One region of the Sphaerimonospora cavernae genome, then DNA from elsewhere that is predicted to be linked to it. Evidence: predicted binding sites of a transcription regulator. Region 1 holds the regulator's gene; the other holds the start of a gene.
The links. The regulator HspR, encoded in region 1, represses chaperone genes until heat shock. The targets are predictions, from matches to a motif close to ANTTGAGTCNNNNNGACTCAANT.

Region 2: a site for HspR is predicted at 2,034-2,056, ahead of lon (endopeptidase La). Genes of this name have one in related genera too.

Annotation. Positions count from the first base shown of each region.
Region 1 is NZ_JBHMQT010000053.1:41,354-48,444, forward strand. Features, by position in the region: gene ACFHYQ_RS23360 (hypothetical protein) at 1-262, opposite strand, end outside; gene clpB (ATP-dependent chaperone ClpB) at 360-2,960, opposite strand; gene ACFHYQ_RS23370 (heat shock protein transcriptional repressor HspR) at 2,987-3,334, opposite strand; gene dnaJ (molecular chaperone DnaJ) at 3,339-4,511, opposite strand; gene grpE (nucleotide exchange factor GrpE) at 4,584-5,273, opposite strand; gene dnaK (molecular chaperone DnaK) at 5,270-7,091, opposite strand, start outside.
Region 2 is NZ_JBHMQT010000057.1:100,524-107,614, reverse strand. Features, by position in the region: gene arfB (alternative ribosome rescue aminoacyl-tRNA hydrolase ArfB) at 1-219, opposite strand, end outside; gene ACFHYQ_RS25375 (hypothetical protein) at 397-1,281, shown strand; gene ACFHYQ_RS25370 (HAD family hydrolase) at 1,292-1,894, shown strand; gene lon (endopeptidase La) at 2,070-4,430, shown strand; gene ACFHYQ_RS25360 (Fic family protein) at 4,516-5,658, shown strand; gene ACFHYQ_RS25355 (S1C family serine protease) at 5,812-7,091, shown strand, end outside.

The sequences.
Region 1 (7,091 bases):
CCCCGGCGGCCGGGGCGAGGGTGGTGAGGTCGCTCGGGGTGAGCTCGTGCAGGGTGAGCCCGTCCGGGGTGAGGCTGGTCGGGTTGCTCGCCGCCTGCTTGCTGCCTGACTCCGACCCGCAGACGAGGGCAGCGGTCGCACCGTCGCCTGCCGCCGACGCCGGTCCCGCCATCGCCGGGCCGGTTGTGAGCCAGCTCACCCCCGCGGTCACCGCCGCCAGCGCGATGCACCGCCCTCGTCTACTTCGTGTCGTCCTGGACATCCACGTCCCCCTGATCGCTTTGGGTAGTCCAACGAACGCCGAAAGTAGCAGCGGGGGGATTGGGCGGGGTCGGCTTGCCGTAATGGTGGCGAAGACCTTACCGAACGGCCCGGATGCTGAGCGTGTCACCTGCCGGATCAGAGTCGACTATTACCTCGTCGCCGTCGCGGATCGCTCCCGACAACAACTCCTTGGCGAGCTTGTCCCCGATCGCGGACTGGATCAGCCGCCGCAGCGGGCGGGCGCCGTACAGCGGGTCGTAGCCCGTCAGCGCCAGCCAGTCGCAGGCTGCGGGCGTCACGGTCAGCGTCAGCCGCCGGTCGGCCAGCCTCGCGGCGAGCCGGGAGACCTGCAGGTCCACGATCTGGGACAGTTCCTCGGTGCCAAGCGTGTCGAACAGGATGACATCGTCGAGCCGGTTGAGGAACTCCGGTTTGAACGCCCCGCGGACCGCGGCCATCACGGCCTCGCGCCTGGCTTCGGTCTCCAGCTTTGGATCGACGAGGAACTGCGAGCCGATGTTGGAGGTGAGGATCAGGATCGCGTTGCGGAAGTCGACCGTACGGCCCTGGCCGTCGGTTAGCCGGCCGTCGTCGAGCACCTGCAGGAGGATGTCGAAGACCTCCGGGTGTGCCTTCTCGATCTCATCGAGGAGCACTACGGTGTACGGCCTGCGGCGGACGGCCTCGGTGAGCTGGCCACCCTCCTCATAACCGACATATCCGGGTGGCGCCCCGACGAGCCGCGCGACGCTGTGCTTCTCGCCGTACTCGCTCATGTCGATCCGGGTCATCGCCCGCTCGTCGTCGAACAGGAACTCCGCGAGCGCCTTGGCCAGCTCGGTCTTGCCGACGCCGGTCGGGCCGAGGAAGAGGAACGAGCCGGTCGGGCGGTCGGGGTCGGCGATGCCGGCCCGGGCCCGACGCACCGCGTTGGAGACGGCCTGAACGGCCTGCTGCTGGCCGATCAGGCGTCTGCCCAGCTCATCCTCCATCCGGAGCAGCTTGGCGGTCTCGCCCTCCAGTAGGCGGCCGGCGGGGATCCCGGTCCACGACGAGATCACTTCCGCGATGTCGTCGGGGCCGACCTCCTCCTTGACCATGGGTTCGGGCTCGGCCTCCGCCGCCCCCCTATTCTCCGCGAGTTCGGTGGCCTCCGCGAGTTCCTTCTCCAGCCGTGGCACCTCGCCGTACATCAGTCGGGAGGCAGCCTCGAAGTCGCCGTCGCGCTGCGCCCGCTCGGCCGCGCCGCGTGCCTCGTCGAGCTGCTTCTTCAACTCGCCGACCTTGTTGAGCCCGGCCTTCTCCCGCTCCCAGCGGTGCACCAGGCCGTTCAGCTCCTCCTGCTGGTTGGCCAGCTCCTCGCGGAGCTTCTCCAGGCGCTGACGGCTCGCTTCGTCGGTCTCCTTGGTGAGCGCGAGCTCCTCCATCTTGAGGCGGTCGACGCTTCGCTGGAGCTGGTCGATCTCCACGGGTCGCGAGTCGATCTCCATGCGCAGTCGTGACATCGACTCGTCGACCAGGTCGATCGCCTTGTCCGGGAGGAACCGTGCGGTGACGTACCGGTCGGACAGCGTAGCGGCGGCCACCAGCGCGCTGTCGGAGATCTGCACCTGGTGGTGCGCCTCGTAGCGCCCCTTGAGACCGCGCAGGATCGCGATCGTGTCCTCGACCGTCGGCTCGCCGACGTAGACCTGCTGGAACCGCCGCTCCAGCGCCGGGTCCTTCTCGATGCGCTCGCGGTACTCGTCGAGCGTGGTCGCGCCGATCATGCGCAGCTCACCGCGGGCCAGCATGGGCTTCAGCATGTTGCCCGCGTCCATCGCACCCTCGGCCGCGCCGGCACCCACCACCGTGTGCAACTCGTCGATGAACGTGACGATCTGGCCGTCACTCTTCTTGATCTCGTTGAGCACCGCCTTGAGGCGCTCCTCGAACTCGCCGCGGTACTTCGCGCCGGCGACCATCGCGCCGAGGTCGAGAGCGACCAGTCGCTTGTTCCTGAGGCTCTCCGGCACGTCGCCGGCCACGATCCGCTGGGCCAGGCCCTCGACCACGGCGGTCTTGCCGACGCCCGGCTCGCCGATCAGCACGGGGTTGTTCTTGGTGCGGCGTGACAGCACCTGGACGACGCGGCGGATCTCGCTGTCCCGGCCGATCACCGGGTCGAGCTTGCCCGACCTCGCCCGTTCCGTGAGGTCGACGCCGTACTTCTCCAGGGCCTGGTAGGTGTCCTCCGGAGTCTCACTGGTCACCCTGGCATGGCCGCGTACCTTCTCGAACGCCTCGAGCAGTGCGTCCGGGCCGGCCCCCTCGGCCCTGAGCAACTCCGCTACCTGGCCGCCGTCGGTCGCGAGCCCGACCAGCAGGTGCTCGGTCGAGACGTACTCGTCCTCGAGCTGCCTGGCACGCTGGGCGGCGGTGTTCAATGCCGTGAGGAGTTGGCGCGAGCTCGACGGGGCGCTCACCGTGGCGCCCTGGGCCTTCGGCAACCTGCCGAGCATTTCCTCCACCCGCGTCCGCAGCCGCTTCCAGTCGGCGCCGACCGCGTCCAGTAGCGGTACGGCGACGCCGCCGGTCTGGGTCAGCAGGGTCGCGAGCAGATGAGCGGGCGCCACCTCCGGGTTGCCGTCCGCCGCGGCGCGCCGGACGGCCCCGGACAGGGCCTCCTGGCTCTTCTGCGTCAGCTTGTAATCCATGTTGCGATCCCCTCGATTCGCGGACGTCAGGCCGGTGGTAGTTCGTAGCGCACGATGGCGCGCATCATGGTGACCTCGCCCCTGAGTCGGGTGACCTCCTCACGCAGCCGCATGTTCTCAGTCTCGAGCTCGAGGATTCGCTTGATGCCGGCGAGGTTTATGCCGTGCTCCTGGGACAGCCTCTGGACCTCGCGGAGCAGCAGGATGTCCCGGGTGGAGTAGAGCCGGCCGCGGCCCGCCGTACGGTCGGGGCTGACGAGGCCGAGCCGGTCGTACTGGCGGAGGGTCTGCGGATGCAGCCCGGAGAGCTGGGCGGCTACCGAGATGACATAGACGGGGGTGTCGTCGGACAGATCGAAGAACTTCGCATCCATCGGCTCACTCGCTTCTGGCCTGCTTGATCAACTCTTCGCGGAGATCGGCGCCCTCAGTCGCGTCCCGGAACTCCTCCAGCGCCGAGCGGGCCTTGTCGTCGAGGTGCTGCGGCACGGCGACCTGGACGGTGACCAGCAGGTCGCCCTTGGTCCCGTCCTTGCGTGCGGTGCCTCGGCCCCGCACCCGGAAGGTCCGTCCGTTGGGAGTGCCCTCGGGGATGCGCAGGGTGACCGGCATACCCTTGAGCGTCGGCACCTTGATCTCGGCGCCCAGCGCGGCCTCCGGGAACGTGACCGGGACGTTCACCGTCAGGTTCTCGCCGCTGCGGCCGAACACCCGGTGCGGTTTCACGTGGACCAGCACGTACAGGTCGCCGGCCGGACCACCGTTCTCCCCCGGCGCGCCCTTGCCCTTGACCCGGATGCGCTGGCCGTCGCCCACGCCCGCCGGAATGCGGGCCTGAATGGTGCGGGTGCTCTTGCCGCGACCGCTGCCTTCGCAAACAGGACAGGGATCGTCGACCAGGAGGCCCCGGCCGCGGCAGTCGCGGCAGGGTTCGGAGAAGGCGAAGTTGCCGAGGTTGCGGCTGGCGGCCCCGGTGCCCTCACACGTCGGGCAGACCCTTGGCGTGGTGCCGGCCTTGGCCCCGGTTCCGGAGCACGCGGGGCAGGCCGCCGCAGTGGTCAACCGGAGGGACACCGTGGTTCCGTCGACGGCCTCGCCGAACGCGAGCGTGACCTCCGACTCGATGTCCTGGCCGCGCCTGGGCCTGCTTGTGGTGGTCGTACGCGCACCGCCGCCCCGGTTGAAAAGCCCACCGAACAGGTCGCCGATCCGGTCGCCGCTACCGCCGGTCCCGCCGGAGAACAGGTCCCCGAGATCGAAGTTGAAGCCCCCGCCCCGGTGACCTCCCGTTCCGGCGAAGCCACCGGCGCCCGAACCGAACAGCGTGCGGGCCTCGTCGTACTCCTTGCGTCGCTTGGCGTCCGAGAGCACGTCGTAGGCCTCGGAGACCCCCTTGAACTTCTCCTCGGCCTCCTTGTTCCCGGGGTTGGCGTCGGGATGGTACTGCCTGGCGAGCTTCCGGTACGCCTTCTTGATGTCCTCAGGCGTCGCGTTCTTGGGCACACCAAGGACGGCGTAGTAGTCCTTCTCCAAGTAGTCCTTGGTGCTCATCTATCGCATCCTTCGCACGGGTTTCTCGACTGTCTCCCCCGATCTTCGCCGATCGGGGGAGAGTCATCGTGTTCAGTTCTCGTCCGGAGCGCCGGACGCGCCGGGTTCCGCTGATTCGGTCGATCCGGCCGCCTCCGCTGCGCCGCCGGGAGCTTCGCCTTCAGGGGGTTCCGCGACGGCCACACGGGCCGGGCGCAGGATGCGGTCACCGGCCCGGTATCCGAGCTGGAGGACCTCGACGCACGTCGGCTCGGTCACCTCCGACGAGTAGCTGTGCATCAGCGCCTCGTGCACCTCCGGGTCGAACGGGTCGCCCTTCGTGCCGTACGGGCTCAGCCCCAGCTTGCCGAGTATCGCCTCCAGCGACTCGCTCACCTTGGCGAAACCTCCGGTGAGCTCGCCGTGGTCGCGAGCCCGGCCGATGTCGTCGAGCACCGGCAGGAGTTCGGCGAGCACGCTCGCGGTGGCCTGCTCTCTGACGGCGACCCGATCCCGTTCGACCCGCTTGCGGTAGTTGCTGTACTCCGCCTGCAGGCGCTGCAGATCGGCCGTGCGCTCGGCGAGGAGACCCGACATCTGGGCGTCCGCCTGGGCCGTGGCCCGCGTTTCCTCACCGGGCTCCTGCCCGGCGGCCCTGTTCTCAGTGGGCGTGTTCTCAGCGGGCGTGTCGGCGGACTCGCGGACCTTCCCCGTCTCCGGGTCGATCTTGCGATTGTCGCGGATCACCGGCCCCTCCTCGGAACCGTTCTCACGCGGGGTCACTTGCTGCCGCCCTCCTGCTTCGGCTCGTCATCGACGATCTCCGCCTCGACCACGTCCTCATCGGCCCTGCCCTGCTGAGCGTCGGCCGCCGGCGCCCCGTCGCCGCTGCTCGCGGCCTGGGACTGGGCGTAGATGGCCGAGCCCATCTTCTGGCTGACGGTCGCGAGCTTCTCGGCCGAGGTGCGGATGGCGGCCGTGTCGGTGCCCTCCAGCGCCTTCTTGAGCTCGGCGAGCGAGTCGTTGACCTCGGTCTTCACGTCGGACGGGATCTTGTCGTCGTTCTCCCGGAGGAACTTCTCCGTCTGGTAGGCCAGCGCGTCGGCGTTGTTGCGGACCTCGGCATCCTCGCGGCGCTGCTTGTCCTCCTCGGCGTAGGACTCCGCCTCGCGCATCATGCGGTCGATGTCATCCTTCGGCAGCGCCGAGCCGCCGGTGATGGTCATCGACTGCTCCTTGCCGGTGCCGAGGTCCTTCGCGGAGACGTTGACGATGCCGTTCGCGTCGATGTCGAAGGTGACCTCGATCTGCGGGATGCCACGGGGTGCCGGCGCGATGCCGGTCAGCTCGAAGGTCGCCAGCTTCTTGTTGTACGAGGCGATTTCACGCTCGCCCTGGTACACCTGGATCTGCACCGACGGCTGGTTGTCCTCCGCCGTGGTGAAGACCTCCGACCGCTTGGTCGGGATCGTGGTGTTACGCTCAATGATCTTCGTGAAGATGCCGCCCTTGGTCTCGATGCCGAGGCTGAGCGGGGTGACGTCGAGCAGCAGGACGTCCTTGACCTCGCCCTTGAGCACGCCGGCCTGGAGCGCGGCGCCGATGGCGACGACCTCGTCCGGGTTGACGCCCTTGTTGGGCTCCTTGCCGCCGGTCAGCTCCTTCACCAACTCGGTCACGGCCGGCATGCGGGTCGAGCCGCCGACCAGCACCACGTGGGCGATGTCGGAGACCTTGACGCCGGCGTCCTTGATCACCTGGTTGAACGGGCCCTTGCAGCGCTCGATCAGGTCGGCGGTGATCCGCTGGAACTCGGCTCGGGTCAGCTTCTCCTCGAGGTGTAGCGGGCCCTCGGCGGAGGCGGTGATGTAGGGCAGGTTGATCGTGGTCTCGGTCTGCGCGGACAGCTCGATCTTGGCCTTCTCCGCCGCCTCACGCAGGCGCTGGAGGGCCATCTTGTCCTTGGACAGGTCCACGCCGTGCGCGTTCTTGAAGCGGGTCACCAGCTCGTCGACGACGCGCTGGTCCCAGTCGTCGCCGCCCAGGTGGTTGTCGCCGCTGGTGGCCTTCACCTCGACGAAGCCGTGGCCGTCCTCCTGGCCGACGTCGAGCAGCGACACGTCGAAGGTGCCGCCGCCGAGGTCGAAGACGAGGATTGTCTGGTCCTGCTCCTTGTCGAGGCCGTACGCCAGGGCGGCGGAGGTGGGCTCGTTGATGATCCGGAGCACGTTCAGGCCCGCGATCTGGCCGCCTTCCTTGGTGGCCTGCCGCTGGGCGTCATTGAAGTACGCCGGAACGGTGATCACCGCGTCGGTGATCTTCTCGCCCAGATAGGCCTCCGCGTCCTGCTTGAGCTTCTGCAGGACGAACGCGCTGATCTGCTGAGGTGTGAATTTCTTGCCGTCGATCTCGACGGACCAGTTGGTGCCCATCTCGCGCTTGACCGAGCGGATCGTCCGGTCCACGTTGGTCACCGCCTGCCGCTTGGCGACCTCGCCGACCAGGACCTCACCGTTCTTTGCGAACGCGACTACGGACGGTGTGGTCCGCGAGCCCTGCGCGTTCGCGATGACCGTGGGCTCGCCGCCCTCGAGGATCGAG
Region 2 (7,091 bases), on a different contig from region 1:
CATCACGCCGTCGACGAGACGGGAGGCGAGCCGGTCGAGGGCGCGGGCCTTGAGGGCCGGCCCGAGCGCGGTCGTGGCCGCCACGTCGAAGCTCAGCTCGACCCGGCTGTCGGTGGTGTTGACGCCCTGGCCGCCGGGGCCGGAGGATCGCGAGAAGCGCCAGGCGAGTTCGGCCTCGGGAATGACGACCGAGCCGCGGATGTGCAACGGGCCTGGCATGATCCTCTCTCCATTGGGTTGTCAGGTCGACTGGATCGACAGGTAGCCAATTTATCCCCGTGAAGCCGTTTCCGCCCCTCATTTACCGCCTCGATCGGGCTTGAGGTTGTCGCGGTCCACCCGCTGGTGCAGAGTGGCGCGAGATCGGTACGACCCAGGGAAGGCGGCTGCCGCAACATGATCGTCGGAGTCCACGGCATCGGGAAGTACCGCTACTACGAGGAGGCCGGCGGCTCACCGGGGAGCGCGGCCGAGGCCATGCGGCGCAAGTGGAACGGCTACCTGGGCAAGGGGCTCGGCAGGGGAATCGGCCGGGGAAACGGTGAGTACTTCTCCGAGATCGCCTACTACGCCCATCATCTGCGCCCTGCCGCCCTGTCACCGGGCCCGGCACGGTCGTTGAAGCAGCTGGAGTTGAAGCAGATGGGGGCGCCGGCCAGGCTCGTGTTCGCCGACTGGGCGGCACAGCTGGACGGGCGGCTGCGCGGCGCGGCCGCGGCCGGGGAATCGCTGACCGGTGTGGTCCACCGGCTGACCGGGTGGCTGCTGGACTCCCTCGGCCCGCGCGCGGTGCGCTTCGCCGAGAGCTTCTGTCCCGAGGTCGCCGCCTATCTCGGCGGCGGCGACCCGCGGAGCCGCGCCCGCGACGCGGTGGCCGACACGATCCGGCGGCGTGCGCCCCGGGTCGTGATCGCACATTCGCTCGGCAGCGTGGTGACGTATGAGGCGCTGTGGGCGCAGCCGGAGCTGGAGGTCGAGCTGCTGATCACGCTGGGCAGCCCGCTCGGCATGCGGAACGTCGTCTTCGAGCGGCTGCTGCCCGCCCCCTTGAACGGGCGGGGCACCCGGCCGCCCGGTGTCCGCCGTTGGATCAACGTCGCCGACAAGGACGACATCGCGGCCATCCCGTCGGATCTGGGCGGCTGCTTCGAGGGTGTCGAGCGCGACCTGACCTGCAATATCGATGCGCTGGACTTCCATACTGTGCGCAACTACCTCGGCTGCGGAGTGGTCAACGATTATCTGAAGCCGTATGTCCTGCGAAACGAACAGAGGTTATGATCGAACAATCATGAAGATTGTTCTTTTCGACTACGGCAATGTCATCTCCCTGCCCCAGGCCGAGGCGGACGTCGCCCGGCTGACCGCTCTGCTGGACGGGCCTGAGACAGAAGGTGCGCCCGGTTTCGAGGAGCGCTACTGGGCGGCCCGCCTCGACTTCGACCGCGCCACCCTCGATCCCGGGGCGTACTGGTCGTTCGTGTACGCCAGGCCGGTGACCGGAGAAGAACTCGATCGCGTGGTCGCGCTGGACGTGGCGAGCTGGTCGCGCCCCAACGAGGACACCGCGGCGGTGATCGAGGAGCTGGCCGGGCAGGGAGTGCCGATGGCGCTGCTGTCCAACGCGCCGATCTGCGTCGCGGACGGGATCGACCCGCTGCCGTTCCTGGCTCCGATCGGCCCGCGCTTCTACAGCGGCCGGATGGGCATGGTGAAGCCCGACGCGGAGATCTATCTCAAGGTGATCGAGGAGTTGGGAGTGCCGGCCGGGGACGTCGTCTTCGTCGACGACCGCACCGAGAACGTCGCCGCAGCCCGGGCCGTGGGCGTCCACGGCGTCCACTTCCGCGACGGGCAGACCCTCCGCGAGGAGCTCAAACCGCTCCTCGCCTGACCGTCGGCCCACGGGCACGGGGACATCCCCGGTCTCCCGGCGGGACTCGGGACGGGCCTCGGCCATCACCCGTGATTACACGATTACGATCGCTCGCAGCGAACTGGCGCAAAAGATGGAACACGCCGAGGCTCCTGTTAGTTGAGTCGACATAACTCAACTCATGGGAGTGCTCATGACCCAGATCCTTCCCGTTCTCCCGCTGGACGACGCGGTCGTCCTGCCCGGCATGGTGGTTCCGCTCGACCTGTCGGCCGCCGAGGTGCGCGCGGCCGTGGACGCGGCGCGGGCCGGCGGTGAGAGCACGGTGCTCCTCGTGCCCCGTCTGGACGGCCGGTACGGCGCGATCGGGGTGTCGGCGGTGATCGAGCAGGTCGGAAGGTTACCCGGCGGAGAGCCGGCCGCCGTGGTCCGTGCCGTGGACCGGATGCGCGTCGGCACCGGCACCACCGGGCCCGGCGCCGCGCTGTGGGTGGAGGCCGAGGTGCTCGAAGGGGTGGCCTCCAGTCCCAGAGCGGAGGAGCTCGCCAAGGAGTACAAGGCGCTCACCACGACGATCCTGCAGAAGCGCGGCGCGTGGCAGGTCGTCGACGCGGTGAATCAGATCGACGATCCGGCCGTCCTCGCCGACAGTGCCGGCTACGCGCCCTGGCTGTCCACGCCGCAGAAGCAGCTCCTGCTGGAGACCCCCGACCCCGCCGAGCGGCTGGAGCGGCTCGTCGGCTGGGCCCGCGACCACCTGGCCGAGCTGGACGTCGCCGAGACCATCCGCAAGGACGTCCAGGAGGGCATGGAGAAGCAGCAGCGGGAGTTCCTGCTCCGCCAGCAGCTCGCCGCCGTGCGCAAGGAGCTGGCCGAGCTGAACGGAGAGCCCTCCGGAGAGGAGGAGGACTACCGGTCGCGGATCGAGGCCGCCGACCTGCCGGAGAAGGTCAGGGAGGCCGCGATCGAGGAGGTCGGCAGGCTGGAGCGGACCTCCGACCAGGCTCCCGAGAGCGGCTGGATCCGCACCTGGCTCGACACCGTCCTCGACATCCCCTGGAACGTTCGGACGGATGACGAGTACGACATCGCCGGCGCCCGCGCGGTGCTCGACGCCGATCACACCGGCCTCGACGACGTGAAGGACCGGGTCGTGGAGTACCTCGCCGTCCGCAAGCGCCGGGCCGACCGGGGCCTCGGTGTGGTGGGCGGCCGGCGCGGCGGCGCGGTGCTCGCCCTGGCCGGCCCGCCCGGCGTCGGCAAGACCTCGCTCGGCGAGTCGGTCGCCCGAGCCATGGGGCGGAAGTTCGTCCGGGTCGCGCTCGGCGGCGTGCGCGACGAGGCGGAGATCCGCGGCCACCGGCGCACGTACGTCGGCGCGCTGCCCGGCCGCATCGTCCGGGCCGTCCGCGAGGCGGGCTCGATGAACCCGGTCGTGCTGCTCGACGAGATCGACAAGGTCGGGGCCGACTATCGGGGCGATCCGACGGCGGCGCTGCTGGAGGTGCTCGACCCGGCGCAGAACCACACCTTCCGTGACCACTATCTGGAGGTCGAGCTCGACCTCAGCGACGTGCTGTTCCTCGCCACGGCCAACGTGCTGGAGCAGGTGCCCGGCCCGCTGCTGGACCGCATGGAGATCGTCACACTCGACGGTTACACCGAGGACGAGAAGGTGGCCATCGCCCGCGACCACCTGCTGCCGCGCCAGCTGGAGCAGGCCGGGCTCACCGCCGAGGACGTGTCGGTGGAGGACGCCGCGCTGCGCCGCCTGGCGGGGGAGTACACCCGCGAGGCAGGCGTCCGCTCGCTGGAGCGGTCGATCGCCCGGATCCTGCGCAAGGTGACGGCCAAGGCCGCCCTCGGCGAGGCCGAGCCGCCGGTCGAGGTCACCACCGACGACCTGGTCTCCTACCTGGGCCGGCCGCGCCACGTGCCCGAGTCGTCCCTGCCGGAGGCCCGGCAGCGTACGGCGGTGCCGGGCGTGGCGACCGGCCTCGCGGTCACCGGCGCCGGCGGTGACGTCCTGTATGTGGAGGCCTCGCTGGCCGACCCGGAGACCGGAGGGACCGGGGTCACGCTGACCGGTCAGCTCGGCGACGTGATGAAGGAGTCGGCGCGGATCGCCCTGTCCTATCTGCGGTCGCGGGGAGCCGAGTTGGAGCTGCCGGTCGGCTCGCTGAAGGACAGGTCCGTGCACGTCCACGTCCCGGCGGGCGCGGTGCCGAAGGACGGGCCGTCGGCGGGCGTCACGATGACCACGGCCCTCGCCTCGCTGCTGTCGGGCCACCCGGTCCGCGGCGACGTGGCGATGACCGGCGAGGTCTCCCTCACCGGTCGGGTCCTGCCGATCGGCGGGGTCAAGCAGAAGCTGCTGGCCGCGCACCGGGCCGGGATCACCACCGTGCTCATCCCGGCGCGCAACGAGCCCGACCTGGACGACGTGCCCGCCGAGGTGCTGGCCGACCTCACCGTCCACGCGGTGAGCGACGTCAGGGAGGTGCTCAAGATCGCGCTGACCCCGGCGTCGGCGGCCCACCCGGCCGCGGCCTGACCAGCCCTGTCGGCACAAATCGGGACAAGATGAGCAAATAATTCTTTGATTTGACTGAATGATTCGTCTGTGCTGTCATGGCGGCATGCTGTACGGCACACCCGTGCTCGACGGGATCGACGAGAAGGTCCTCGCGGAGATCGAGGAGATGCGCACGGACCTGAAGTACCGGCTGGCCGAGCCCCACCGCTGGGACGGCCAGCTGCGCCGCCAACTGCAGGCGCGGGCGATCCAGGGGTCGAACTCGATCGAGGGCTACCGGGCCAGCGTCGAGGACATCGAGTCGATCATGTCCGGAGAGGAGCCGCTGGACACCTCCGATTCGGTGGCGAAGGAGATCGTCGGCTATCAGCGGGCGCTGACGTATGTCAATGTGCTGGCCAAAGCGTGGACGTTCCGGTTCGACGCGGGCCTGCTGCACGGGCTGAACTTCGCGATCATCGGCCATCATGTCGGCAAGACGCCGGGCACCGTACGGCCCGGCGGGATCTACATCCGCAACTCCGCCACCGGTGAGGTCGTCTACGAGGGGCCGGATCATCAGGCCGTGCCGGAGCTGCTGGACGAGCTGGTGGACTGGCTGAACAACGGCGACCTCGACGCGCCGAGCTACGTCCGCGGCGCGATGGCGCACTTCAACCTCGTGAAGATCCATCCGTGGCGGGACGGCAACGGACGCACGTCGCGCGCGCTGCAGACGCTCGTCCTCGGCCGCGACGGGATCACCACACCGGAGTTCTGCTCGATTGAGGAGTGGCTGGGCGAAGGAGAGATCACCTTCGACTACTACCGAGTGCTGGGGGCGGTCGGGGGGAGGAGATGGAGCCCGCACGGCGACACACTGCCCTGGGTGCGGTTCGTGCTGCGCTGCCATCACATGCAGGCCCAGCGGGTGCGGCGCAGGCTCGCCGAGGCCGGTGAGGTGTGGACGCTGCTGGAGGAGCGGACCGACGCCGAGGGGCTGCATCCGCGCACGGTCTCCGCGCTCTACCAGGTGTTCGTGTCCCGGCGGCTGCGCCGCGGCATGTACCAGGCCGACGAGGGGCTCAGCCAGGGCCAGGCCGCCCGCGACCTGCGCGAGCTCGTCGCCGAGGGGTGGCTGCAGCCGTACGGCGAGACCAAGGGACGCTTCTACGCGCCGGGGGCGAAGATGGCGGCCATCAAGGAGGACTTCGCCGCCCGGGTGCAGCCGCTGCGCGACCCCTACCGGGCCCTTGGCGACGGCTGACGGCGGTACGAGATGCCGGAATAAGGGCGATGTACGGCTTCTGTCCCTTCCCGTCGTAGATCGCTTAACGCCGCCTTATCGCCCATTTGCGATGCTGAAGATGTACCGGCGGAGAGCCGGGAGCACCGGCGAATCCATCGAGGGGGATTGACGATGAGCGGACCCAACGACGTTCCCAACGAGAACACCCAGGAGTTCCCGGGGCACGGCTGGAGCCAGTTCGGCAGCACTCCGCCGCGGCACGGGCAGTACGGCGGGGCGTTCGGGGGCGGCGGTCAGGGCTACGCCTCGTTCGACCCCATGGGGTTCCCCGCCCCGCCGCCCCGGCCCAGGGGCACGCTGACCGGCAGGCAGAAAGTGGGAGCGGGCCTCGCCCTGGTAGCCGTCGCACTGGGTGGTGGCGCCGCGGGGGCGCTGATCACCAACGCGGCGAACGGTGAGCGGACCGTGATGTCCAGCCCCATCGTCAACCCGGTGTCGAACTCCGCGGGGAACACCATCGCCGAGGTCGCCAAGGCCATCATGCCGTCGGTCGTGTCGATCCAGGTGAAGACCCCGATGGGCGGCGGCGAGGGCTCCGGGGTGATCCTGTCGGCCGACGGCCTCATCCTGACCAACAACCACGTGGTGGCGCAGGCGGACCAGTCGGCCACGATAACGGTGAAGTTCAGCGACGGCAGGACGGCATCGGCCGTCGTCAAGGGCACCGACCCCACCACCGACATCGCGGTCATCCAGGCGCAGGGCGTCTCCGACCTGGTCCCGGCCTCGCTCGGTGACAGCGACAAACTCCAGGTCGGCGACTCGGTGCTGGCGATCGGCAGCCCGCTCGGGCTGGAGGGCTCGGTGACATCGGGGATCGTCAGCGCGCTCGACCGTACGCTGACCGAGAGCGGTGAGGACCAGCAGCAGCCGTTCCCCGGCTGGGGGCAGCAGCGCCGGAGCCGGGGTGCGACGATCGGCGGCATGATCCAGACCGACGCGGCGATCAACCCCGGTAACTCGGGCGGCGCCCTGGTCAACGGGGCCGGCCAGGTCATCGGGATCAACACGGCCATCGCGACATCCGGCGGCGGCTCGGGCAACATCGGCGTCGGCTTCGCCATCCCGATCAGCATGGCCAAGCAGGTCGCCGACCAACTGATCAAGACCGGTAGGGCCAGCCACGCCTTCCTCGGGGTGAGCGTCGCCGACGCGGTCGGCGGCACCGCCGGGGCCGTGATCGCCTCGATCACCGTCGGCAGCCCGGCGGAGAAGGCCGGCCTCAAGGAGGGCGACCTGATCACCAAGATCAATAACAAGAGGGTGGACAGCGCGGAGGCGCTGGTCGGCACGATCCGCAGCTCCAGGCCGGGCGACAAGGTGACCATCGACTACACGCGCAACGGCGAGGCCTCGGCCATCTCCATCACGCTGGCCGAGCAGACGGCGGC